4 regions of the Cronobacter turicensis genome follow, and region 2 is predicted to be linked to each of the others. Evidence: predicted binding sites of a transcription regulator. Region 2 holds the regulator's gene; each other region holds the start of a gene.
What was found. The regulator CRP, encoded in region 2, controls carbon source genes, mostly activating them, when cyclic AMP is high. The targets are predictions, from matches to a motif close to ATGTGANNNNNNTCACAT.

Region 1 (6,080 bases), 400 kb from region 2:
GACGATCAGCTGATCAGCGATTTTAGACAGGGAATCCAGTACGGTCAGCTTGGTAGAGACTTTAGAACCCCCTACGATAGCAACCATCGGGCGAGCCGGCTCTTTCAGCGCTTTACCCAGCGCGTCCAGTTCTTCTGCCAGCAGCGGGCCTGCGCACGCCACGTCAGCGAATTTCGCGACGCCATGAGTGGAAGCCTGCGCGCGGTGCGCGGTACCAAATGCGTCCATGACAAACACGTCACACAGAGAAGCGTATTTTTTCGCCAGCGTCTCGTCGTCTTTCTTTTCGCCTTTGTTAAAGCGAACGTTTTCCAGCACCACCAGCTCGCCTTCAGCCACTTCGACGCCGTCGAGGTAGTCTTTCGCCAGGCGAACCGGCGAGTTCAGTTTGTCTTTCAGGTAGTTAACTACCGGCAGCAGAGAGAATTCTTCGTTGTATTCGCCTTCGGTCGGGCGGCCCAGGTGGGACGTCACCATCACTTTAGCGCCCTGTTTCAGAGCCAGTTCGATGGTCGGCAGGGAGGCGCGGATACGCGCGTCAGAGGTGACTTTCCCCTCTTTTACCGGAACGTTGAGATCGGCGCGGATCAGAACGCGTTTACCTGCCAGATCCAGATCGGTCATCTTAATTACAGACATGGTGAATCCTCTCGTTGATTCTTAAAGTTTTGCAGACCCCATACATCGTGGCCTAAGCCGTAATGCATGAAATCTTACCTGAAACCAATAGCTGCCATCGCTAACGTGGTGTCGAGCATCCGGTTAGCGAAGCCCCATTCGTTATCGCACCAGACCAGTGTTTTAATCAGGTGCGCACCACTCACCCGTGTCTGGGTGCCGTCCACAATGGCGCTGTGCGGATCGTGGTTAAAATCTGTTGAGACCAACGGTAATTCCGTATAGTCAACTATACCATGAAATGCACCCTGTGCCGCTTTTTGCAGCAACAGGTTGACTTCATGGGCTTTTACCGGTTTCTGTACCGTCACGCTTAAATCAATGGCCGTCACGTTAATGGTAGGCACGCGTACTGCAATTGCCTCAAAGCGGTCATGAAATTTAGGAAAAATACGCGTTATACCCGCGGCAAGCTTGGTATCGACCGGAATGATGGACTGACTGGCCGCGCGCGTGCGCCGCAGGTCTGGATGATAGGCGTCGATAACCTGTTGATCGTGCATGGCGGAATGGATAGTCGTCACGGTGCCGGATTCAATTCCGAACGCGTCGTCCATCAGCTTGATAATGGGGATAATGCAGTTGGTGGTGCAGGAGGCGTTAGACACAATGCGATGTTCAGCGCGCAGTGCCGCTTCATTGACGCCGTACACAACGGTAGCGTCGAGATCGTTGCCGCCTGGATGTGAGAACAGCACTTTGCGCGCGCCCGCTTCCAGATGGGCGACGCCATCGGCGCGGCTGCCGTAAACGCCGGTGCAGTCGAGCACAATGTCTACATCCAGCGCTTTCCAGGGCAGCGCGATAATATCGCGCTCATGCAGCAGACGAATGACATCATTGCCAATCCAGAGCTGCTCACCTTCCTGACGGACATCCCATGCGAAGCGGCCATGGCTGGTGTCATATTTCAGCAAATGCGCCATGCCCGCAGCGTCGGCCAGCTCATTGATGGCGACCACACTGATTTCCGCGCGACGGCCGGACTCATACAACGCACGAACTACGTTGCGCCCGATGCGACCGAAGCCATTAATCGCTACGCGTAAGGTCATATATCTCCTGCCAGAATCCCGGATGTGAAGAAGCTGACAGAGTAATGCAGCCATCTTCGAAGGGGAATCCTCGCCCGTCACAAACTACAACCGTTTGATGGATTGTCGAACAATCAGTCGACTGAAACGCTTCAGCAAGAATAAGCGAATCATGGAATAAAAGGAATGATTCCGCGGCGAAATGACACTAACTTCTGACCTGCGTCACATTTTTTCTGGAATAAATTCCACTATTGCATGAGCCGTGATGAATAACGGCTGCATAAATCCCGTCAGGTAGATCATTATCGACGTTACGCGCCTGCCGCCGCGCTCTACAATGGTGGCGACTCCACAGTAACAAAGGGACAGTGATGGCGTATCCAGAAGAGTACGAAAACGGTGCCGGTCTGGCTCCTTTACGGGCGCGCTTTCGCGGCTGCCTGCTTGGCGGCGCGGTGGGCGATGCGCTCGGCGCCCCGGTGGAATTTTTAGGCCGGGCGGAAATCACCGCACGCTGGGGTGCGCAGGGCATCACGGATTTTGAGCACGCCTGGGGCGGCGCCGGGAAAATCACGGACGATACGCAGATGACGCTCTTTACCGCCGAAGGTTTGCTGCGGGCCTGGACGCGTGCGGCGATGCGCGGCATCGGCCCGTCATTTACCTCCGTGACCGCGCATGCTTATCTGCGCTGGCTGCTGACGCAGGGCGAACGCAACTGCCACGGTCTGCTTGATACCACTGAGCTTTCCGGCTGGCTTATCCGGCATAAGGCCCTGTTCCATGCCCGCGCCCCGGGCAACACCTGCCTCACGGCGCTGCGCGAGATGCGCGCCTGCGGCGAACCGGCCCGTAATAACAGCAAGGGCTGCGGCGGCGTCATGCGCGTGGCCCCGGTGGGGCTTTTTTACGTGCGATACCCGGGCGGTGATGTATTGAAAGCGGCGTTCGACACGGGCTGTCAGCTCGCCGCGCTGACGCACGGTCACCCGACGGGCGTTCTCACCGGCGGCGTGCTGGCGGCGCTGGTCTTACAGCTCGCTCAGGGGGGCTCCCTTCCTGCCGCGCTGGCGCGTTCTCTGGATTTACTGAAAAGCGCGCCCGATCACGATGAAACAGAACGCGCGCTTGAACATGCGTGCTTACTCGCCGCTTCGCCGCTTGCCCCACAGGAGGCGATCCAAAAACTGGGTGAAGGCTGGGTCGCCGAAGAGGCGCTCGCCATCGCCCTTTATTGCGCGCTGCGCGCCCGCTCGTTTGCAGAAGGCGTGCTGATGGCGGTCAATCACGACGGCGATTCCGACTCTACGGGCGCGATAGCCGGTCATGTTCTCGGGGCGATACACGGGGTAGCGGCCATACCGCAAACGTGGCGGGCGCGGCTTGAGCTTAACGCCGTGATTAAGGAAATGGCGGACGACTTGCTGGACTACCGCGACTGGCCAATATCAGACTACGACAACTCACCGTTTGCCATCGCGATGCGTGAGAAATATCCGGGCGACTGAGCCAAAAAAAACGGGAGGCGCATGGCCTCCCGTTCATTTTATTACGCGTGATGTGCGGTTACAGCAGCGCTTTCGCCTTGCTCACCACGTTATCCACGGTAAAGCCGAACTCTTCAAACAGCTGCTCTGCCGGGGCGGATTCGCCGAACGTGGTCATGCCCACGATAGCGCCGTTCAGGCCAACATATTTGAACCAGTAGTCGGCGATGCCAGCTTCGATAGCCACGCGCGCGCTGACGGCTTTCGGCAGCACGGCTTCGCGGTAAGCGGCATCCTGTTTGTCAAAGACGTCGGTAGACGGCATGGAGACGACACGCGCTTTCACGCCTTCCGCAGCCAGTTTATCGGCAGCGGCGACAGCCAGTTCAACTTCAGAGCCGGTGGCGATGAAGATGATCTGCGGCTGACCGTCGCAGTCTTTCAGGACGTAGGCGCCGCGGGCGATATCCGCCAGCTGCTGCTCGCTACGTTCCTGCTGCGCCAGATTCTGACGAGAGAAAATCAGCGCCGTCGGGCCATCATGGCGCTCGACCGCGTATTTCCACGCGACTGCTGATTCCACCTGGTCGCACGGACGCCATGTGCTCATGTTCGGGGTCACACGCAGCGCCGCCAGCTGTTCAACCGGCTGGTGGGTCGGGCCGTCTTCGCCAAGACCGATAGAATCGTGGGTATAAACCATCACCTGACGCTGTTTCATCAGCGCGGCCATACGCACCGCGTTGCGGGCATATTCCACAAACATCAGGAAGGTCGAGGTATACGGCAGGAAACCGCCGTGCAGCGCGAGGCCGTTCGCGATAGCGGTCATGCCGAACTCGCGCACGCCGTAGTGAATGTAGTTGCCTGCGGCATCTTCATTAATCGCTTTAGAGCCAGACCAGATGGTCAGGTTGCTCGGCGCGAGATCCGCAGAGCCGCCCAGGAATTCCGGCAGCAGTTTGCCGAAGGCTTCAATGGCGTTCTGAGACGCTTTGCGGCTGGCGATTTTCGCCGGGTTCGCCTGCAGGTTCGCGATGAACTCCTGCGCTTTCGCGGCGAAATCCGCTGGCATCTCGCCTTTCATACGGCGAGTAAATTCAGCGGCTTCCTGCGGGAATGCTTTCGCATAGGCGGCGAATTTTTCGTTCCAGGCGCTTTCTTTTACCTGGCCCATCTCTTTGGCATCCCACTGCGCATAGATTTCTTGCGGGATCACAAACGGCTCATATTTCCAGCCCAGCTGTTCGCGGGTGGCGGCCACTTCGGCTTCGCCCAGCGGCGCGCCGTGGGAATCATGGGTGCCTGCTTTGTTCGGCGAGCCAAAACCGATAACGGTTTTGCACATCAGCAGAGACGGTTTGTCGGTGACTGCGCGCGCTTCTTCAATCGCGCGTTTGATGGCGTCGGCGTCATGACCGTCCACGCCGCGCACAACGTGCCAGCCGTAAGCTTCAAAGCGTTTTGCGGTATCGTCAGTGAACCAGCCTTCAACGTGGCCGTCGATGGAGATGCCGTTGTCATCGTAGAACGCCACCAGCTTGCCGAGGCCCAGCGTGCCTGCCAGCGAGCAAACTTCGTGGGAGATGCCTTCCATCATGCAGCCGTCACCCAGGAAGGTGTAGGTGTAGTGGTCGACAATGTCATGCCCTGGGCGGTTGAACTGCGCCGCCAGCGTGCGCTCTGCGATAGCCATACCCACAGCGTTCGCAATCCCCTGCCCCAGCGGACCGGTGGTAGTTTCCACGCCCGGCGTATAACCGACTTCCGGGTGACCCGGCGTTCTGGAATGCAACTGACGGAAGTTTTTCAGTTCTTCCATCGGCAGATCGTAACCGGTGAGGTGCAGGAGGCTGTAAATCAGCATGGAGCCGTGACCATTGGACAGCACGAAGCGGTCGCGGTCGGCCCAGGACGGGTTCTGCGGGTTATGGTTCAGGAAATCACGCCACAGGACTTCGGCAATGTCAGCCATGCCCATCGGGGCACCCGGATGGCCGGATTTGGCTTTTTGTACTGCGTCCATGCTGAGCGCACGAATAGCATTGGCAAGCTCTTTACGAGAGGACATTTTGACTCCAGATCGGATAGTTGAAGGCCACGCCTTGTTAACGGCTTGACTACTACGCGTTATGGGCTACGCCCGAAAAATTGTCCCACAATGTAACCCAAGCGGCTGGGCATGTACATGGAGCATCCTTTTGTCCGCTAAGAAATCTCTGGAAGCCGCTCGCAGTTTGCGCAACCTGCTCGCCGGACGTGCGCAAACCTCTTTATACTTAGCCGCACGTCAACGAAGCCGCGTCGCGGCGACAATAATGAAAACCTCAATGGAGCGTGGAAGCATAACGATGAAAATGCGCGCGATAGTACTGAGCATGACCGCGGCAGCCCTGCTGAGCGGTTGCCAAAACATGAATTCCAACGGCCTGCTGAGCTCAGGCGCCGAAGCATTCCAGGCTTACACCTTAAGCGACGCGCAGGTTAAAGCGCTGAGCGACGAGGCCTGTAAGTCGCAGGACAGCAAAGCGAAAATCGCCCCTGCGAACAGCCAGTATACGCAGCGCCTGAATAAAATCGCCGCGGCGCTCGGCGATAACATCAACGGCCAGCCGGTGAACTACAAGGTTTATGAAGAGAAGGACGTTAACGCCTTCGCGATGGCCAACGGCTGCATCCGCGTTTACAGCGGGCTGATGGACATGATGAGCGATAACGAAGTGGAAGCGGTGATTGGCCATGAAATGGGCCACGTCGCGCTGGGCCACGTGAAACGCGGGATGCAGGTAGCGCTTGGCACCAACGCGGTGCGTGGCGCGGCCGCTTCCGCAGGCGGTATCGTCGGCAGCCTGTCGCAGTCCGATTTAGGCGAGCTTGG
Region 2 (6,080 bases):
GGCGTAGAGCGGGCGCTGGGTGCGTAGCACGCGGGCGATACGGCTGAAATGGTATTCGCAAAACTGGCCGACCGGGTTGTCCGGATGCTGACGGGCGATTTTCGCCAGCGCCTCAATCTGCTTATCCATTGAGAAGCGGTACGAGTAGCGGTGGTAGAGAATATCGTCAGAGAGCGTGCGCAGGCGCGTGGCGACGGTCTGGGCCGTCCAGCGCAGCACCGCTTCGGCGTGGCTGCGCTCCACCAGCTTTTGCACTTCACGCGGCTGATGCAGGGAGACCGAAATATGCTCCTGAAGATCCAGCGCCACCTGAAACGTGCGCAGCAGGCGTTTGTAGCCGTTCTGTTTGGTCGCCGACAGCATCTGTAGCTGCTGATAGCACTGGCTTATCTGATCCACCACTTTTTGCTGATGCACCAGTAGCGGCGGCAGCGCCTGTTCCGGTTCTGTGTGGCGCGTCAGCAGGCTGTATTTCGCTTCGCAGTAGTCGGCGAGGCTTTTATAAATCAGGCTTAACGATTCACGCAGCGGCTGTTCACGCCACAGCCAGAACCAGAAACCGTTAAACGCGCCATACCAGAGCGTGCCGAGAACGTAGAGCAGCATCGGCTCCCAGACGGGCATATTCCCGGCGAGGCTTAACGTGAAGATGGCCGCGATAAGCGACGCGGGCAGCAGGCGCGCATGCAGGGGGCTTATCTCCGCCGTCACGCCCAGCAGCAGCGCCAGCATCAGCAGAATAAGCGGCAGCGGGATGGCCTGTAACAGCAGAAACTGTACCGCCAGGCTGCTCAGCGCAAACAGCGAGGCGCCGATGATCAAGCGTTTGAAGAAGCGTTTGTGCGGGGTATCGAGACCGGCAATATTGCAGCAGGCGGGGACGAGTGAAAACAGCAACCCTTGTTGGAGATGGCCCAGCATCAACCCGACCGCCACCGGCAGGCTTAAGATCAGCGTTTGCCGTAAAGCGTAATTAATTTCAGGGTGATAGATAAGACGACGCCACATAGGGGAGAAGTATAGATACAAAAACGGCGTGTTACCGAAGCGACACGCCGTTTTTTGATTTTTTAGCGGGTACCGTAAACCACAATAGTTTTACCGTGGGCGGAGATCAGGTTCTGATCTTCGAGCATTTTCAGAATGCGGCCAACGGTTTCGCGGGAGCAGCCGACAATCTGGCCGATTTCCTGACGCGTGATTTTAATCTGCATTCCGTCCGGATGGGTCATCGCGTCCGGCTGTTTCGCCAGGTTCAGCAGCGTCTGAGCGATGCGGCCGGTCACGTCCAGGAAGGCGAGGTTGCCCACTTTCTCTGAGGTGACTTGCAGGCGGCGAGCCATCTGCGAGGAGAGACGCATCAGAATATCCGGGTTAACCTGAATCAGCTGACGGAATTTTTTGTAGGAGATTTCAGCCACTTCACAGGCAGTTTTAGCGCGAACCCAGGCGCTGCGTTCCTGACCTTCCTCGAACAAACCCAGTTCGCCGATGAAGTCTCCCTGATTCAGGTACGAGAGGATCATCTCCTTGCCCTCTTCATCTTTGATCAGCACTGCCACTGAGCCTTTGACGATGTAATACAGCGTCTCCGCTTTTTCACCCTGGTGAATCAGCGTGCTCTTAGATGGATACTTATGAATGTGGCAATGAGACAAGAACCATTCAAGAGTCGGGTCTGTTTGCGGTTTGCCAAGCACCATGCGCGGTTATCCTCTGTTTTAAACTGGCTCCAAAGACAGGGCGCGTAACCCCTGTCTGGCTTTGCAATCATCATCTTCCCGCTTCCAGGGAAGTTGGCTGTCCGTGGACATCGCAGCCGATAAATTGTCTTCTCCTCTGCACCCATGCGTAACATCAATGTATCGCCGCTGCATCCAGACTGTTTTAGCATAGCTTTTATCAGGTGTCTCCTGTTGTCTCGTTTCAGCTTGACGCAGGTCGCCTTCCGTTGCCTCTGATGACGCGCGCGCGTAATCTGTCAGAAAAATGAATAGCCTGGAGCGAATAACATGCATGCACGAGTGAAATGGGTGGAAGGCTTAACCTTCCTTGGCGAGTCCGCTTCGGGGCATCAGATCCTGATGGACGGCAACTCCGGCGACAAAGCGCCGAGCCCGATGGAAATGGTCTTAATGGCGGCAGGTGGCTGCAGCGCCATTGATGTGGTCTCTATTCTGCAAAAAGGCCGTCACGACGTGACCGACTGCGAAGTGAAGCTGACCTCAGAGCGTCGCGAAGAGGCTCCGCGTCTGTTCACGCATATCAATCTGCACTTTGTGGTGACGGGTAAAGATCTGAAAGACGCGGCAGTGTCGCGCGCGGTGGATCTGTCGGCGGAGAAGTACTGTTCAGTGGCGCTGATGCTCGGCAAAGGGGTCAACATCACCCATTCTTACGAAGTGATCGACGCGTGATGTGACGGCGGGCGGCCCGGCAGGCGCAGCGCCACCGGGCCATTCTGTCACGCTATCTGTTTCCCTTCCATCAGCCGCTGCACCAGCGGCAGCATAATAAGCTCCATCGCCAGCCCCATCTTGCCGCCCGGCACCACCAGCGTATTGATGTGCGAGATAAACGAGCCCTGTAGCATCGCCAGCAGCCAGGGGTAATCGATATTGTCCAGATTGCGGAAGTGAATCACCACGAAACTCTCATCGAGCGACGGGATACTTTTCGCGGCGAACGGGTTGGACGTGTCCACCGTCGGCACGCGCTGGAAGTTAATATGGGTGCGCGAGAACTGCGGCGTGATGTAGGAGATGTAATCTTCCATGGAGCGCACCACGGAATCCATCACTGCCTCGCGGGAGTGGCCGCGCTCGCTGGTATCGCGAATCAGCTTTTGTATCCACTCAAGGTTGACGATAGGCACCACGCCCACCAGCAGGTCGACATGTTTCGCCACGTCGTTTTGCGGCGTCACCACGCCGCCGTGCAGCCCTTCGTAAAACAGCACGTCTGTCGGTTCCGGTAACGGCTGCCACGGCGTGAAGGTGCCGGGCACCTGGTTCCACGGCACCGCTTCGTCATAGGTGTGCAGATATTTGCGCGACTGCCCTTTGCCGGTCAGGCCGTACTCCACAAAGGTTTGCTCCAGCAGGCCAAAATCGTTCGCCTCCGGGCCGAAATAGCTGATGTGGCGGCCAAGATCGCGCGCTTTGCGGATAGCCATGTCCATTTCCGGGCGCGTGTAGCGATGGAAGCTGTCGCCTTCCACTTCGGCGGCATGAAGATTCAGCTGGGCGAAAATTTTGCGAAACGCGAGGCTGGTGGTGGTGGTTCCCGCGCCGCTGGAGCCCGTGACGGCGATAACCGGATGTTTGGCAGACATAGCGAGACAACTCCCTGAAGCGGCGGGGCAGGGCTCCGCCTGGAACGTTAACCGCGAAACTGCGAACGCGGCATGATATTGACCGTTTCGTGCAGTTCAGACCACACAAGAACGGCCTCGCCACTTTGCAACTGACGCCGCACGTCGGCGACCTTTTGCTCAAGCGAGCGTTCATGTTCACCATAATCGGTGCCTTCGCGCAAGACGAAGGCTTCAATCAGGCGGTCCAGGGTGTCGGGCGCCAGCTCTTGCCAGGGAATGATCATTTATCGGTCCAGATAAGGGGTTAACCAGTCAGGAATGCGCTGCTCCAGCCACATTCTGGGCTGACGCAGCGTGCCGCCGACAAAGCCCACGTGGCCGCCATGCTCCGTCAGCTGATATTCAATATTAGCAGGCAGCGCGGCGGTATCAGGGATCACGTGATGATCCATGAACGGGTCGTCTTTGGCATGAATAATCAACGTCGGGCGGGTGATATTCGTAAGACGCGGCATGGCGCTGCACTGGCGATAGTAATCGACGGCGTCGCGAAAGCCGTGAATTTTCGACGTTATCAAATCATCGAAATCGCGAATGCGGCGCAGACGTTTAAGCTGGGCGAGTTCAATCGGCAGCGTGCCGGGCCAGGCTTTTAGCTTACGAGAGGCGTTGGCTTTCAACAGGTTCAGCAAATAGAACTGGTAGAAGCGCGAAAACCCTTTTTCCATATGGTTGCAGCAGTGTTCCAGCATAAAGGGCGCGGACACAATTACGCCTGCGGTCAGCGGGAAACGGGCATCAATCTCCGCCATCAGGCAGCCAAGCATATTGCCGCCGAGCGAATAGCCGACCGCCGCCGTCGGCACGGTGCCGTAGCGTTCATCCAGCCAGCGCAGGAAAAAGGTGCCGTCTTCGGTTTCCCCAGAATGGTAGATGCGCCCCATCTTGTTCGGCACGCCGCTACAGCCGCGAAAGTGCATCACCACGCCGAGCCAGCCGCGTGCTTTCGCCGCATGGATGAGGCCGTGAACGTAAGGGCTGTGCAGGCTGCCTTCGAGCCCGTGAAACACCACCAGACGCGGCTTATGGCGCGCCTGGTCAGGGTTTTCGCTAAACGCGAGGTCGACAAAATCGCCGTCCGGCAAATCCAGACGCTGCCAGTACGGCTCAAATTGCACCCGGCGGCGCAGCACGCGCGGCAGCATGGTTTGCAGGTGTGGATTGCTGACTCCCGGCATTGGCTGAAAGTGTGAGGAATCGGTGTTCAGTGCAGGAAGTTCTGCGGGAGTAATGTCGGCCATAGCTGATGTCTTTTATTAGTTCGCTAACTACTATACCGGTTGTTATCCATTTTGTTGATGCTTTGGTGCGGATCATTCAGCCAGTAAATTGCGCGAGAACAGGTGAATATCGGCGTCCGGCTTGCGTCGCCAGAGCCTGGCCTTACGGGCGCCGGTGGCGACGCTCTCGCCGGTCTCTTCAAACATCCCGGAGGCTTCAAAGCGGCGGATCAGGCTTTTACGCTGAATGGGCTGGCCGAGAATAATTTCCGTCGCCTCCTGAAGCTGGCTCAGCGTAAAGCACTCCGGCAGACAGTAAACCGGCAGGAGCGAATACATCGTTTTCTGACGCAGGCGGCGCAGCGCCGCGTCGATAATCGTCAGGTGATCGAACGCCAGTTCAATCGCGCCAAGCTCCGCCACCGGCACCCACTGCGCATCGCTGACGGAGGCGATATGCGGCTGGCAGTCGACCCAGGCGATTAGCGCAAACCAGGCGGTGGTGAGGCTCCAGCCGCGCGGATCGCGATCCGGGCCGGAGAAGGTCTCCAGCTGCTCCAGCCATGACGGGCGCACGCCGGTTTTCTCGGTCAGCTTACGCAGCGCCGTCGCATGGGTGGAGTCATCCTTGCGCATATCGATAAACCCGCCCGGCAGCGCCCAGCGCCCCTGCTGCGGCTGACGGGCGCGCTGTACCAGCAGCACGCAAAGCGCCTGGTCATGCAGGGTGAACAGCACGCTATCGACGGTCACCAGCGGAGAAGGGAACCGCGCAGGGTCATAGTTTTCCAGATATTCCGCTTCAGTGGTCATGCGCCGCTCCGTTTAATTGTCTCAGAGACAAGTTTACCAGCCCAGGGCACCGGGACAAAGTAAACCTGTAATGTTTTAATTTTCAGTAACATGCTATTTTTTAGCCAGCGCGGCGAAAATATCGCTTGTTTATTAGTGTCTCTTGGACAACATTAAATGTGTCGCAAGGACACAAACTCATTAACCGGGGGCGAAAATGATGCAGCCGCAACTGATGGTAGACGGACAAGAGATTGCAACACAGACCGGGCGTTTTCCTGACGGCGCCGTATGGGCGAAAGTAACCGGCGAACTGCCGCGCGTCGCCTCGCTGATGTGTATTCGCGCCGCCGCCATGAAAACGATGGACGATTTTATGGTGCTGGCGCAACTGACCGACGCGGTGCGTCAACACTGCGATGTGCGCTTCAGCCATCTGGAACTGCCGTGGCTGCCGTATGCGCGTCAGGACAGGCACATGCAGCCAGGCGACAGCTTTGCGCTGAAAGTCTTCGCCCGCCAGTTGAACACCCTCGGTTTCGACAAAGTGAGGGTACTCGACCCCCACAGTGAGGCCGCCGCCGCCGCGATTGAAAATCTGGTGGCTATCCCGCAGGAGCGTTGCCTGTTACAAAGCAAGACGCTTGAGCGCGCCCTGAAGGCCGGCGAGTTAATGCTGGTGGCGCCGGATG
Region 3 (6,080 bases), 1.2 Mb from region 2:
AAAGCCCCTCGATGAGGGGCTTTTTGCTTTCCGATACGGTATTACTTCGCATCATCCGGCAGGGCATAGGCAACGATGTAATCGCCCATTTTGGTACCGAACGAACCGTGGCCGCCTGCAGAGATCACGACATACTGCTTGCCGTTCACTTCATAGGTCATCGGCGTCGCCTGGCCGCCAGCCGGCAGGCGGGCTTCCCACAGCTTCTCGCCGTTGGTCACGTTGTACGCGCGCAGATAGTTATCCGCGGTCGCACCGATGAACAGCACGTTGCCGCCGGTGGTGATCGGGCCGCCAAGCATCGGCATACCCATGTTAAACGGCACCGCGAACGGCATCGGGAACGGCATGCTGTCGCGCGGCGTACCGATACGTTTTTTCCACACCACGTCGTTGGTCTTCAGATCCAGCGCGGAGATATAACCCCATGCCGGCTGCTTACACGGCAGACCAAACGGAGAGAGGAACGGGTTCAGGGTGACGCCATACGGCACGCCGTACTGCGGCTGGATACCGGATTCCGTACCGGTGCCCTTCGCGTCTTTCGGCTGCTCCATCGGGTTGCCCGGACCACGCGGGATAAGCTTCGATACGAACGGCAGCGCCATCGGGTTGGCAATCGCCACCTGACGGTGCGGGTCAACGGCCAGGCCGCCCCATTCGAACATCCCCAGGTTACCCGGGAACACCAGCGTGCCCTGCTCGGACGGCGGCGTGAAGATGCCCTCGTAACGCAGGCTGTGGAACATCACGCGGCAGACCAGCTGGTCATACATCGTGGCGCCCCACATATCCGCGCCGCTCAGATCTTTCTTCGGACGGAAGGAAAGGTCAGAGAACGGCTGCGTCGGCGTTACGTAGTCGCCTTTCGCGGCGCCCTGCGGAACCGGTTTTTCCGGCGCCGGGACGACGAGCTTACCGTTACGGCGATCCAGCACGAAAATGTTGCCGGTTTTCGCAGGCGCGTAGATGACCGGAACGGTTTCGCCTTTCACGGTAATGTCAGCAAGGGTCGGCTGCGCAGGCAGGTCCATATCCCACAGGTCGTGGTGAACGGTCTGATAAGACCACACCAGCTTACCGGTAGACGCGTTCAGCGCGACGATGGAGCTCGCGTAGCGTTCCTGCTCCGGTGTGCGATTACCGCCCCAGATATCTGGCGTGGTCACGCCCATCGGCAGGTAAACCATGTCGAGTTTCGCATCATAAGACGCCGGCGCCCAGGAGTTCGGGGAGTTCAGCGAGAAATGATGTTCATCCGCCGGGATCGCATTCGGGTCTTTCGCGCCCGGATCGAACGCCCACAGCAGCTTACCGGTATTGATATCAAAACCACGGATGACGCCGGACGGCTCACGGGTGGAGAAGTTATCGGTCACCGCGCCTGCAATGACAATCACCTTATCGGTGACGATCGGCGGCGATGTCGGCTCGTACATACCTGGTGTAGTCACCGGCATGTTGGTTTGCAGGTTCAGAATACCTTTATTGGCGAAGCTTTCGCACAGCTTGCCGTTATCCGCATTCACCGCAAACAGACGACCGTCGTTCACCGGCAGGATAATACGACGCGGACAATCCGCGACGACATCCGGGTTGGCATTCGCCGTGGTCGCTTCGTGATACGACACGCCGCGGCACGTGACGTGCTGGAAGGTCGGGTTCGTATTCAGTTGCGGATCGAAGTGCCATTTTTCTTTACCGGTCGCGGCATCAACGGCGAAAAGACGCTGGTGCGCGGTGCAAAGGAAAAGGGTGTCGCCGACTTTAATTGGCGTCACTTCGTTAGTAATTTCACCTGGGTCATTCGGCAGCTTCAGGTCGCCGGTGCGGAACACCCAGGCTTCTTTCAGCTGATGAACGTTGTCGGTGTTGATCTGCTTGAGCGGGGAGTAACGCTGGCCTTCCTGGTTACGCCCGTAAGCCGGCCAGTCGCCGTCAGGAATGCTCTGGCTGCCGTTCACGGCGGCAGGGGTGCTGTCCGCGCTGAGCGTGCCGTTGATTTCCTGCGGATCGTTAAAGCCTGCCCAGAACAGCAGCCCGGCAGTAATGATTAACGAGACCAGCAGCGCCGGTACGCCTGCGCGAGACGGCGTGCTGAGGCGACGCCAGACAAACGGCAGAATCAGCCATACGCCGAAGAACACCAGCACGTCACAACGCGGCGTCAGCGCCCAGAAGTCGAAGCCGACTTCCCAGATGCCCCACGCCATCGTACCTAACAGGATGATTGCGTAGAGCCACAACGCCGCAGCGTTACGTTTCCACAGCAGCCAGGCGGTCGCCAGCATGCCTACCCCGGCGATGGGGTAGTACCAGGAACCACCGATTGAAACCAGCCATATACCACCAACCAATAAATACAGTCCTGATAATGCTGCGAACAGGGCTGTGAGAATCACGAGAAGCCGTGATTGTGTCTTTTTTGTTTCTTCCATAACCACACTCTTAATTTTTAAGTAGCAAGTTATTATAGTTGTTAACATATGTGATCTTAATCACAAAAAGAGCTTTTCGCACTTTTCTGTCGGAAGGGCGTTTTGCTGGTATACTGCCCCGCTTATCTATCGTTACCGGCAGCAGCCGCAGCGGGTATCGGTGATTTATTTTTAAATCAAACGGTTAGCGATATGAAACATACTGTTGAAGTGATGATTTCCGAGGCGGAAATTAAGGCGCGCGTCGAAGAACTGGGGCGTCAGATTACTGAGCGTTATCAGGACAGCGGCAGCGAAATGGTGCTGGTAGGGCTGCTGCGCGGCTCATTTATGTTCATGGCGGACCTGTGCCGTCAGGTTCACGTGGCGCATGAAGTCGATTTTATGACCGCCTCCAGCTACGGCAGCGGCATGTCCTCCACGCGCGATGTCAAAATCCTTAAGGATCTGGATGAAGATATCCGTGGCAAAGATGTGTTGATCGTCGAAGATATTATCGACTCCGGCAACACGCTCTCCAAAGTGCGCGAAATCCTGAGCCTGCGCGAGCCGAAATCCTTGGCCATCTGTACGCTGCTTGATAAACCGTCGCGCCGTGAAGTGGATGTCGCCGTGGAATATGTCGGCTTCTCCATCCCGGATAAATTCGTGGTGGGCTACGGCATCGATTATGCCCAGCGCTATCGCCATCTGCCGTATATCGGCAACGTCGTGATGCTGGAAGAGTAAATCCGGCGCACAAAAAAGGGGCCAGCGGCCCCTTTTTTTATTTCACGCTCGCCCTTATTTATGGCTGGCGTGGGTTTTCTGGATATTGGATACGCCTTTGCGATAGCCCTGTTCCAGCGTTTCGCGGTCAGTAGCGGTCACGTCCAGATCGCGCAGAAGACCGTCGTGGATGCCGTAGGCCCAGCCGTGAAGCGTCACTTTCTGGCCGCGTTTCCAGGCGGACTGCATGATGGTGGAGTGGCCGAGGTTATAGACCTGCTCCATCACGTTCAGCTCGCACAGCGTGTCGAGGCGTTTTTCCTGCGGCAGTTCGCCCAGCAGCGCGCTATGTTTAAACCAGATGTCGCGAATGTGCAGCAACCAGTTGTTAATCAGGCCCAGTTCCGGGTTTTCCACCGCCGCCTGCACGCCGCCGCAGCCGTAGTGACCGCAGATGATGATGTGCTCAACTTCCAGCACGTCAACCGCGTACTGGACGACGGAGAGGCAGTTAAGGTCGGTATGGATAACCAGGTTCGCCACGTTGCGGTGAACGAAAATCTCGCCCGGCTCAAGGCCAGTGAGGCGTTCAGCCGGTACGCGGCTGTCGGAACAACCGATCCACAGGAAGCGCGGTTTCTGCGCCTGCGCCAGACGTTCAAAAAAGCCAGGGTCTTCTTCCACCAGCATTTTTGACCAGACTTCGTTATTACTAATGAGTGTGCTGATATCTTTCATAGAGGTTAACAACCTGTAACCAGACAATTGCGTTGGGGTAATATAGGGCAACTAAACTTTTTTTTAAACCACACAACTTCTGCAAGTAAATAAGGTGACTGTACTTTCATGACCATTGCACTGGAACTGGAGCAGCTTAAAAAGACATATCCCGGCGGCGTGCAGGCGCTACGCGGCATTGATTTACAAGTCGAAGCGGGAGATTTCTACGCCCTGCTGGGGCCGAACGGCGCGGGGAAATCCACCACTATCGGCATCATCAGTTCGCTGGTAAATAAATCGTCCGGTCGGGTGCGCGTGTTTGGGTACGATCTGGAACGGGATGTGGTTAACGCGAAACGCCAGTTGGGTCTGGTGCCGCAGGAGTTTAACTTCAACCCCTTCGAGACCGTGCAGCAGATCGTGGTGAACCAGGCGGGTTACTATGGCGTTGAGCGTCGCGAAGCGGTCGAGCGCAGCGAAAAGTATTTAAATCAGCTCGATCTTTGGGAAAAACGCAACGAACGTGCGCGTATGCTTTCAGGCGGGATGAAGCGTCGTCTGATGATTGCCCGCGCGCTGATGCATGAGCCGAAGCTGCTGATCCTCGATGAGCCAACGGCGGGCGTGGATATCGAACTGCGCCGCTCGATGTGGGGCTTTCTGAAAGATCTTAACGATAAAGGCACCACGATTATCCTCACCACCCACTATCTCGAAGAAGCGGAGATGCTGTGTCGCAATATCGGCATCATCCAGCGCGGTGAGCTGGTGGAAAACACCTCGATGAAGTCGCTGCTATCCAAGCTTAAATCGGAGACGTTCATCCTCGATCTGGCCTCGAAAAGCCCGCTGCCGAAGCTCGAAGGCTATCAGTATCGTCTGGTGGATACCTCAACGCTTGAGGTGGAAGTGCTGCGCGAGCAGGGCATTAACAGCGTCTTTAATCAGCTGACCGCGCAGGGCGTTCAGGTGCTGAGTATGCGCAACAAAGCGAACCGTCTTGAAGAGCTGTTCGTCACGCTGGTGAATGATAAACAAGGAGAGCGCGCATGATGCAGCTTTACTGGGTCGCCCTGAAAAGTATCTGGGCGAAAGAGGTGAACCGATTTGCCCGCATCTGGATACAGACGCTGGTGCCGCCGGTCATCACCATGACCCTCTATTTTATTATCTTCGGCAACCTTATCGGCTCGCGTATCGGCGAAATGCATGGCTTCTCGTACATGCAGTTTATCGTGCCGGGTCTTATCATGATGGCGGTGATCACTAACTCTTACGCCAACGTGGCGTCGTCGTTTTTCAGCGCCAAGTTCCAGCGCAATATTGAAGAGCTGCTGGTGGCCCCGGTGCCGACGCATGTGATTATCGCCGGTTACGTGGGCGGCGGCGTGGCGCGCGGGCTATGCGTCGGTATTCTGGTAACCGCCGTGTCGCTGTTCTTCGTGCCGTTCCAGGTGCACTCATGGCTGTTTGTCGCCCTGACGCTGCTGATGACCGCCATTCTGTTCTCGCTCGCCGGGCTGCTGAATGCGGTGTTCGCCAAGACCTTCGACGATATCAGCCTGATCCCGACCTTCGTGCTGACGCCGCTGACCTATCTCGGCGGGGTGTTCTATTCGCTGACGCTACTGCCGCCGTTCTGGCAGGCGCTGTCGCACTTGAACCCGATCGTCTACATGATTAGCGGTTTCCGCTTCGGTTTCCTCGGGATCTCCGATGTTCCGCTGCTGTTTACCGTCGCGGTGCTGGCGTGCTTTATCATCGCGTTCTATCTGCTGTGCTGGTATCTCATCAGCCGCGGGCGCGGCCTGCGTTCCTGACGGGCTAACCGCGTCGGCGTTGATGAAAATCACGCCGACGCGTCGCCACTTCGCTACACTATCCCGCCGTTTCGAAGGAGATTCACCATGCCAGGCTGGGTTATCGCCTGCCACGATTACATCGCCCGCGACTACTCGCAGCAGCTTGAAGCGCAGTTTGGCCCGCTTGCGCAGTGCAGGACGGTTAATTACTGGGCAGGGCTTAGCACCAATATGTTAAGCCGCATGATGTGCGACGCGCTCTGGCATGTGGATACGGGCAACGGTGTGATTTTCCTGACCGACACCCCCGGCGGCGCGCCGTATCGCGCCGCGGCGCTGATGAGCCACAAGCATCCGCATTGTGAAGTCATCGCCGGCGTCACCTTATCGCTGCTGATGCAGATGTATCCGC
Region 4 (6,080 bases), 530 kb from region 2:
CAAACGCTTCGACCGCGTGGGTCAGCGCGTCCATGCCGGTCGCGGCGGTAATGGTGGGCGGAATATCCAGCATCACGCTCGCGTCATCCACGGCGATATCCGGGATCAGATTGGGGTCAATAATCACCTCTTTGACCCGCCGTGCTTCGTTAGTGATAACCGCATTGCTGGTCATCTCCGCCGCGGTACCGGCCGTGGTGTTAATCGCCACCAGCGGCGCGCCGGGGTGTTTGACGTGGCCTACGCCCGCGTAATCGGTGGACGCGCCCGGATTGGCGGTAAGAATTTTAATCGCTTTGGCGGTATCGATGGGGCTGCCGCCGCCGAAGGCGATCAGGTAGTCGCACTGCGCGTTGCGCCAGGCCGTAAAGCCGCGCTGTACCAGCGCTTCGGTGGGGTTAGGGAAGACCTCGTCAAAAAGTTCGTAAGACATTTCCTGCGCATCGAGCGCGGCAAAGAGGCTATCAAGCAGGCCGAGTTTGACCAGTTGCCCGTCGGTGACGATCAGCGCCTTGCCCCAGTTTTTGTTCGCTACCAGCTTCACCATGTCTTCGATAGCGCCCGCGCCGTGCAGGCTGATTTTGGGTAGTGCCAGCATAAAGCTCATGCAGCTTCTCCTTGCTTTTACGGTAATGGCGGGTGCGCGTTGCTTACCCGCCCTACGGTTGTATTCACGCTGGCGGGTGCGCGTTGCTTACCCGCCTTACATTGAGGATGGGTAGGGTGGGTAAGCGCAGCGCACCCACCGTCTGTCTCCACGCGCGCGCCCGTTTAAAGCGCGATCGCGCCCGCGTGCGGCGTTACGCCAAAACGCTCGCCGAGCGCGATCAACTCCTCGCGCGTTATGGTCTGCTTCATGCCGCCCATCGACAGCACCTTGACCAGGATCTCGGCCGATTTCTCGGCGGTATCGATAAGCCCGAACGCCTCATCAAGCGTCGGCCCGGTGCCGAAAATGCCGTGATGCGGCCACAGCACCAGCGTGTGGGTTTTCATCTGCTCCGATGTGGCGCTGCCGATGCCGTCGGTACCCGGCACCATCCATGGCACGATGCCGATGCCGTCCGGGAATACCACCAGACACTCGGTGCTGCCTTCCCACAACAGGCGCGTAAAGCGCGCTTCATCGAGCTCCAGCACGAAACTCAGCGCAATCAGGTTGGTGGCGTGGCAGTGCATGATCACCCGGTCCTTGTCGGCGGAGACGGCTTTGCGCACCGCGTGCGACTGAAAATGCGACGCCAGCTCAGACGTCGGCAGGCCGCCATTGGCGAGCCCCCAGTGAATGTGGTACGCCATACCGTCATCGGTGATTTGCAGCAGCACCAGCGTGTCTGCCGGGTCGAGCTGCACGTTGCGGAAAAACTTCCCGGAACCGGTCACGAGAAACCAGCATCCCGCGAGCTCTGTACGCGGCTGGCTCAGCTCCACGCTGCGCGGCGCTGGGTAGAATTCGTCGCGGTAAGGCTCCACGTCGGCCGCGTCAAGGCGCAGGCTCACGTTGCCGCCGTTACGTTCGTCCCAGCCTTTCAGCCACATATCGCTGGTGGCTTTAACCATTCCCTGAACAAACCAGGAAGAAAGAATGCGTTGCATGAGTGCTCCTTAGCGCGTGCTTAAAACGTGTTGTTCATAATGACGGACGGCGGAGAGCCACGCCGCGTTGGCCGGGGTGTCGTGGCGCTCGCAGTACATTTCCCAGACGGCCTGCCACGGCAGCGATTTCTGCTCTTCGAGCAGCGCCAGACGGGCGGTGTAATCGCCGTCAAGCTCCAGCTGACGCAGTTGCGCGGTCGGTTCCAGCAGCGCGCGCAGCAGCGCTTTTTTCATGTTGCGGGTGCCAATCACCCACGCCGCGATGCGGTTGATGGAGGCATCGAAGAAATCGAGGCCGATATGCACGCGGTCAAACAGATCGTGGCGAATGATCTCCCCGGCGATGGCCTGCGTTTCATCATCCAGCAGTACGACATGATCGCTGTCCCAGCGCACCGGACGGCTCACATGCAGCAGCAGACGCGGCACGTAAAGTATCGCGGCGGAGATTTTGTCGGAGATAACTTCGGTCGGGTGGAAATGCCCGGCGTCGAGGCACAGCGCGGTCTGGCGACTGGCGGCATAGCCCAGGTAAAACTCGTTAGAGCCGACGGTGTAACTCTCAGCGCCAATGCCGAACAACTTGCTTTCTACCGCGTCGATATGGTGCGCCGGGTTGAGTTTCTCGCGGATAACGTCATCCAGCGCGGCGAGCAGGCGGCGTCGCGGCGCCAGACGGTCCACCGGCGTATCTTTCATGCCGTCCGGGATCCAGATGTTCATCACCGACGGCGTGCCGAGCTGTTCGCCGAACGACGCCGACACGCGGCGGCTTGCCTGACAGTGTTCAATCCAGAACTGGCGAATTTCCGGGTTAGGGTGCGAGAGCGTAAAGCCGTCGGCGCTCAGCGGGTGCGAGAAGCAGGACGGGTTAAAATCGAGCCCCAGCTGGCGCTCGCGCGCCCACGTTACCCAGTTTGCGAAGTGCGCCGGTTTGATTTCATTGCGGGCGACCGGCGTGTCGGATTCCAGATAGATGGCGTGCAGGTTGAGGCGTTTGGGGCCGGGGATCAGGCGCAGCGCCTGGTCGAGATCGGCGCGCAACTCTTCGGCGTTGCGCGCCTTGCCCGGATAGTTGCCGGTCGCCTGAATGCCGCCGGTAAGTTGCCCCTGCGGGTTTTCAAACCCGGCCACATCGTCGCCCTGCCAGCAGTGCATGGAAACCGGCAGGCGATCAAGCTGGCGCAGCGCGGCTTCGGCATCGACGCCAACGGCGGCGAAGCGTTGCTTCGCCAGTTCCCATGCCTGGTGAATGTGAGTGGTCATGCGTAAAGCTCCTTCCTGGTTTGACGACCCGGCGATAACCGCGCCGCCTGGCGCGCTATCTCGCTGTCAGTCTGAGGGTGAAAAGGGGTCAGCGTCTGGCTGGCGGTCACGACGCTGCGAAACGCGTCGACATCGGCAATCTCATCCAGCGCCATTAACTGGCAGCCGATGTTGCCGAGCGTGGAGGCTTCCACCGGGCCCGCCAGTACCGGGATGCCGCAGGCATCGGCGCAGAGCTGGTTCAACAGCGGGTTCTGGCTGCCGCCGCCGACGATATGCAGCACCGTAAACGGACGCCCGCGCAGGGCGGTCAGCTCTTCCAGCACGCGGGCGTAAAGCAGCGCCAGGCTGTCAAAGATGCAGCGCGCCAGTTCTGCCGCGCTTTGCGGCGCAGGCTGGCCGCGCTCAAGGCAGGCGGCCTGAATTTCGCGGCTCATGTTTTCGGGGTTGATAAAACGGTCATCGTTGGGGTTCACGACAAAGCGGCAGGGCGCAAGCGCGCGCGCCTCGTCGATAAGCGTGGGCAGGTCGTTAATCTGTTGCTCCTGGCAGACGCGCTGCAACAGCCACAGGCCCATGATGTTCTTCAGCACCCGGTATCGCCCTTCGGCGCCGCCTTCGTTAGTGATATTGGCCGCGAGCGCGCGGTCGTCGGTGTACGGCGTTTTGCTCTCAAAACCCATCAGCGACCAGGTGCCGGAGGAGAGCCAGGCCGCGTCCGGCGTCGCCAGCGGCGCGGCGATCACGGCGCTGGCGGTGTCGTGGGTCGCCACGGATACCACCGGCACCTCCACGCCCTGCGCGCTGCGCCAGCGGCCGATGACGTTGCCCGGATGCGTCGGCGCGCCGAGCCAGTGGCGCGGCACGCCCGCCCAGTCGAGCAGCGTCTCGTCCCAGTTATCGGTGTTGATGTTGATAAGCTGCGTGGTGGTCGCGTTGGTGTAATCCCAGTTCAGCGCGCCGGTCAGCCGGTAGCAGAGGTAATCGGGGATGAGCAGCGCGTGCGCCACGCGCCCGACCAGCTCCGGCTGCTGTTCCACCAGCGCGCGAAACTGATAGAGGGTATTGAACGGCAGGAACTGGATGCCGGTGCGGCGGTAAATCGCCTCGCGGCCCACCTGTTGCTCTGCGCGGGCCATGATGCCGTCGGTGCGGCTGTCGCGGTACGACACCGGCAGGCCGACGCGCTCGCCGCGTGCGTCCAGCAACACATAATCGACGCCCCAGGTGTCGATGCCGATGCTGTCGATAGCGACGCCGCGCGCGCAGGCTTTTTCAAGGCCCGCGCGCACTTCACGCTCCAGCGCGTCCACATCCCAGGTGTCGAAGCCGTCCACGCGGCGCAGGCCGTTGGCGAAACGGTGGATTTCTTCAAGCGTCAGGCGCTGTCCGTGGCTGTCGTAGCGGGCCAGCATTACGCGGCCGCTGGAGGCGCCCAGATCGACCGCGACGCTATGGCGAATAGTCATGGTTAGGGTCCTGTTGGAATCTCTGACGCCAGTCTAGGGAGCGGCACGGCGGCGCACCTTCACTCCACGGACAGCGTGTTCACCGCGCTGGCAAGGAAGCAAAGATGAACGTGAGGAAGTTCACAAAATGGCGTCTGGCCGCCCGGCAGGCAGGGGTGTGAGCCGCGCCGCATTTCCAGAAATTTCACGGTGTTTCTTAAAAAACCGACGGGCTTTGCGCGTTTTGGCGTCGAAAATTTAAGGTCTGAGTGAGAACCGTTATCTACTATCAGACAGGTTTTACAGAATGCGGGGGCGATGATGACGGTACTACAGGGCATTGATTTTTTCCCATCCGGCGCGGCGTCGGTCACTATTGAACCGCGTCTGCCGCAGGCAGCCTTTCCTGAGCATCATCATGATTTCTGGGAGATTGTTATCGTCGAGCACGGCACCGGCACGCATGTGTTTAATGGCCAGCCGTATACGCTCAGCGGCGGCTCCGTCTGTTTTGTGCGCGACCACGATCGCCATCTCTATGAGCACACCGAGAACCTCTGTCTGACCAATGTGCTGTATCGCTCTCCGCAGGCGTTCAGTTTCCTGTCGGGGCTTGAAAAGCTCCTGCCGCAGGAGCAGGACGGCCACTATCCGTCGCACTGGCGCGTCAGCCAGCAGACGCTGCATCAGGCCAGCCCGCTGGTGGAGAGGCTGGAAGCGCTGCGCGAATGCAGCGACGTACACGCCGTCGCCAGCATGGAGATGCTCTTTATGCAGCTGTTGATTTTGCTGCGAAGCGGCAGTCAGATGCAGGGTGGCGGCCATGCCGATGAGCGGCTGAACCAGCTTATCGCCTGGCTTGAGGATCACTACGCGGAAGAGGTCTGCTGGGAGCAGCTCGCCGACAAACACATGCTGTCGTTGCGCACGTTACACCGGCAGCTTAAGCAGCGCACCGGCCTGACGCCGCAGCGTTACCTTAACCGCCTGCGCCTCATGAAAGCGCGCTATCTGCTGCGCCATAGCGAAGAGAGCGTTACGGATATCGCCTACCAGTGCGGCTTTGGCGACAGCAACCATTTCTCCACGCTGTTCCGGCGTGAATTTTCGTGGTCGCCGCGCGACATTCGCCAGGGGCGCGACGAACAGATGCAGTAACGCGAAGGGAATCACCGTTTTCTGCGGCAAAAAAGGGGATACTTTGCAGCTATTTGCCCCGGAGATACGCTGTGGCCTCTCAGTTAATGCTCAGGAAAGCGGATTTCTTCGCGACACCTGCCCAGCCGGTCGTCGTGGCGGATCGCTACCCTCAGAATGTCTTTGCCGAGCATACCCACGAGTTCTGCGAACTGGTGCTGGTGTGGCGCGGCAACGGGCTGCATGTGCTGAATGACCGCCCGTATCGCATCACCTGCGGCGATCTCTTTTATATCCGCGCCGAAGACCGCCACAGTTATCAGTCGGTCAACGATCTGGTGCTGCACAACATCATCTATTGTCCTGAACGACTGCAACTGAACGTTAACTGGCGCGATCTGCTGGAAAACCCGCGCGGTGTGAACGGCGACCCGCGCTGGCGGCTCAGCAGCCAGGGTATGGTGCAGGCGCGTCAGGTCATCGACCAGCTGGAGCATGAGAGCCCGAAGCACGACGCGCTCTCGCACTGTTTAGCCGAAAGCCTCTTTTTACAACTGGCGATTACGCTGCGCCGTCATCGTTATCAGCCATCGGGCGGCACGGGGCCGGGCGAGGGCGAAACGCTGGATCTGC

Region 1: a site for CRP is predicted at 1,926-1,943, ahead of epd (erythrose-4-phosphate dehydrogenase). Genes of this name have one in related genera too.
Region 3: a site for CRP is predicted at 2,487-2,504, ahead of hpt (hypoxanthine phosphoribosyltransferase). Genes of this name have one in related genera too.
Region 4: a site for CRP is predicted at 4,487-4,504, ahead of rhaS (HTH-type transcriptional activator RhaS). Genes of this name have one in related genera too.

Annotation. Positions count from the first base shown of each region.
Region 1 covers NZ_CP165997.1:746,409-752,488, reverse strand. The annotation lists gene pgk (phosphoglycerate kinase) at 1-639, opposite strand, end outside; gene epd (erythrose-4-phosphate dehydrogenase) at 714-1,733, opposite strand; gene AB8W27_RS03595 (ADP-ribosylglycohydrolase family protein) at 2,087-3,223, shown strand; gene tkt (transketolase) at 3,282-5,273, opposite strand; gene AB8W27_RS03585 (M48 family metallopeptidase) at 5,554-6,080, shown strand, end outside.
Region 2 covers NZ_CP165997.1:347,686-353,765, forward strand. The annotation lists gene AB8W27_RS01600 (YccS/YhfK family putative transporter) at 1-1,008, opposite strand, end outside; gene crp (cAMP-activated global transcriptional regulator CRP) at 1,071-1,703, opposite strand; gene AB8W27_RS01610 (OsmC family protein) at 2,013-2,417, shown strand; gene AB8W27_RS01615 (phosphoribulokinase) at 2,465-3,334, opposite strand; gene AB8W27_RS01620 (YheU family protein) at 3,382-3,600, opposite strand; gene AB8W27_RS01625 (hydrolase) at 3,601-4,617, opposite strand; gene AB8W27_RS01630 (NUDIX domain-containing protein) at 4,690-5,409, opposite strand; gene prs (ribose-phosphate diphosphokinase) at 5,606-6,080, shown strand, end outside.
Region 3 covers NZ_CP165997.1:3,539,600-3,545,679, reverse strand. The annotation lists gene AB8W27_RS16990 (glucose/quinate/shikimate family membrane-bound PQQ-dependent dehydrogenase) at 42-2,438, opposite strand; gene hpt (hypoxanthine phosphoribosyltransferase) at 2,631-3,167, shown strand; gene can (carbonate dehydratase) at 3,222-3,884, opposite strand; gene AB8W27_RS16975 (ABC transporter ATP-binding protein) at 3,993-4,919, shown strand; gene AB8W27_RS16970 (ABC transporter permease) at 4,916-5,686, shown strand; gene AB8W27_RS16965 (PTS sugar transporter subunit IIA) at 5,774-6,080, shown strand, end outside.
Region 4 covers NZ_CP165997.1:4,205,186-4,211,265, reverse strand. The annotation lists gene fucO (lactaldehyde reductase) at 1-607, opposite strand, end outside; gene rhaD (rhamnulose-1-phosphate aldolase) at 772-1,596, opposite strand; gene AB8W27_RS20040 (L-rhamnose isomerase) at 1,606-2,862, opposite strand; gene rhaB (rhamnulokinase) at 2,859-4,331, opposite strand; gene rhaS (HTH-type transcriptional activator RhaS) at 4,632-5,468, shown strand; gene rhaR (HTH-type transcriptional activator RhaR) at 5,540-6,080, shown strand, end outside.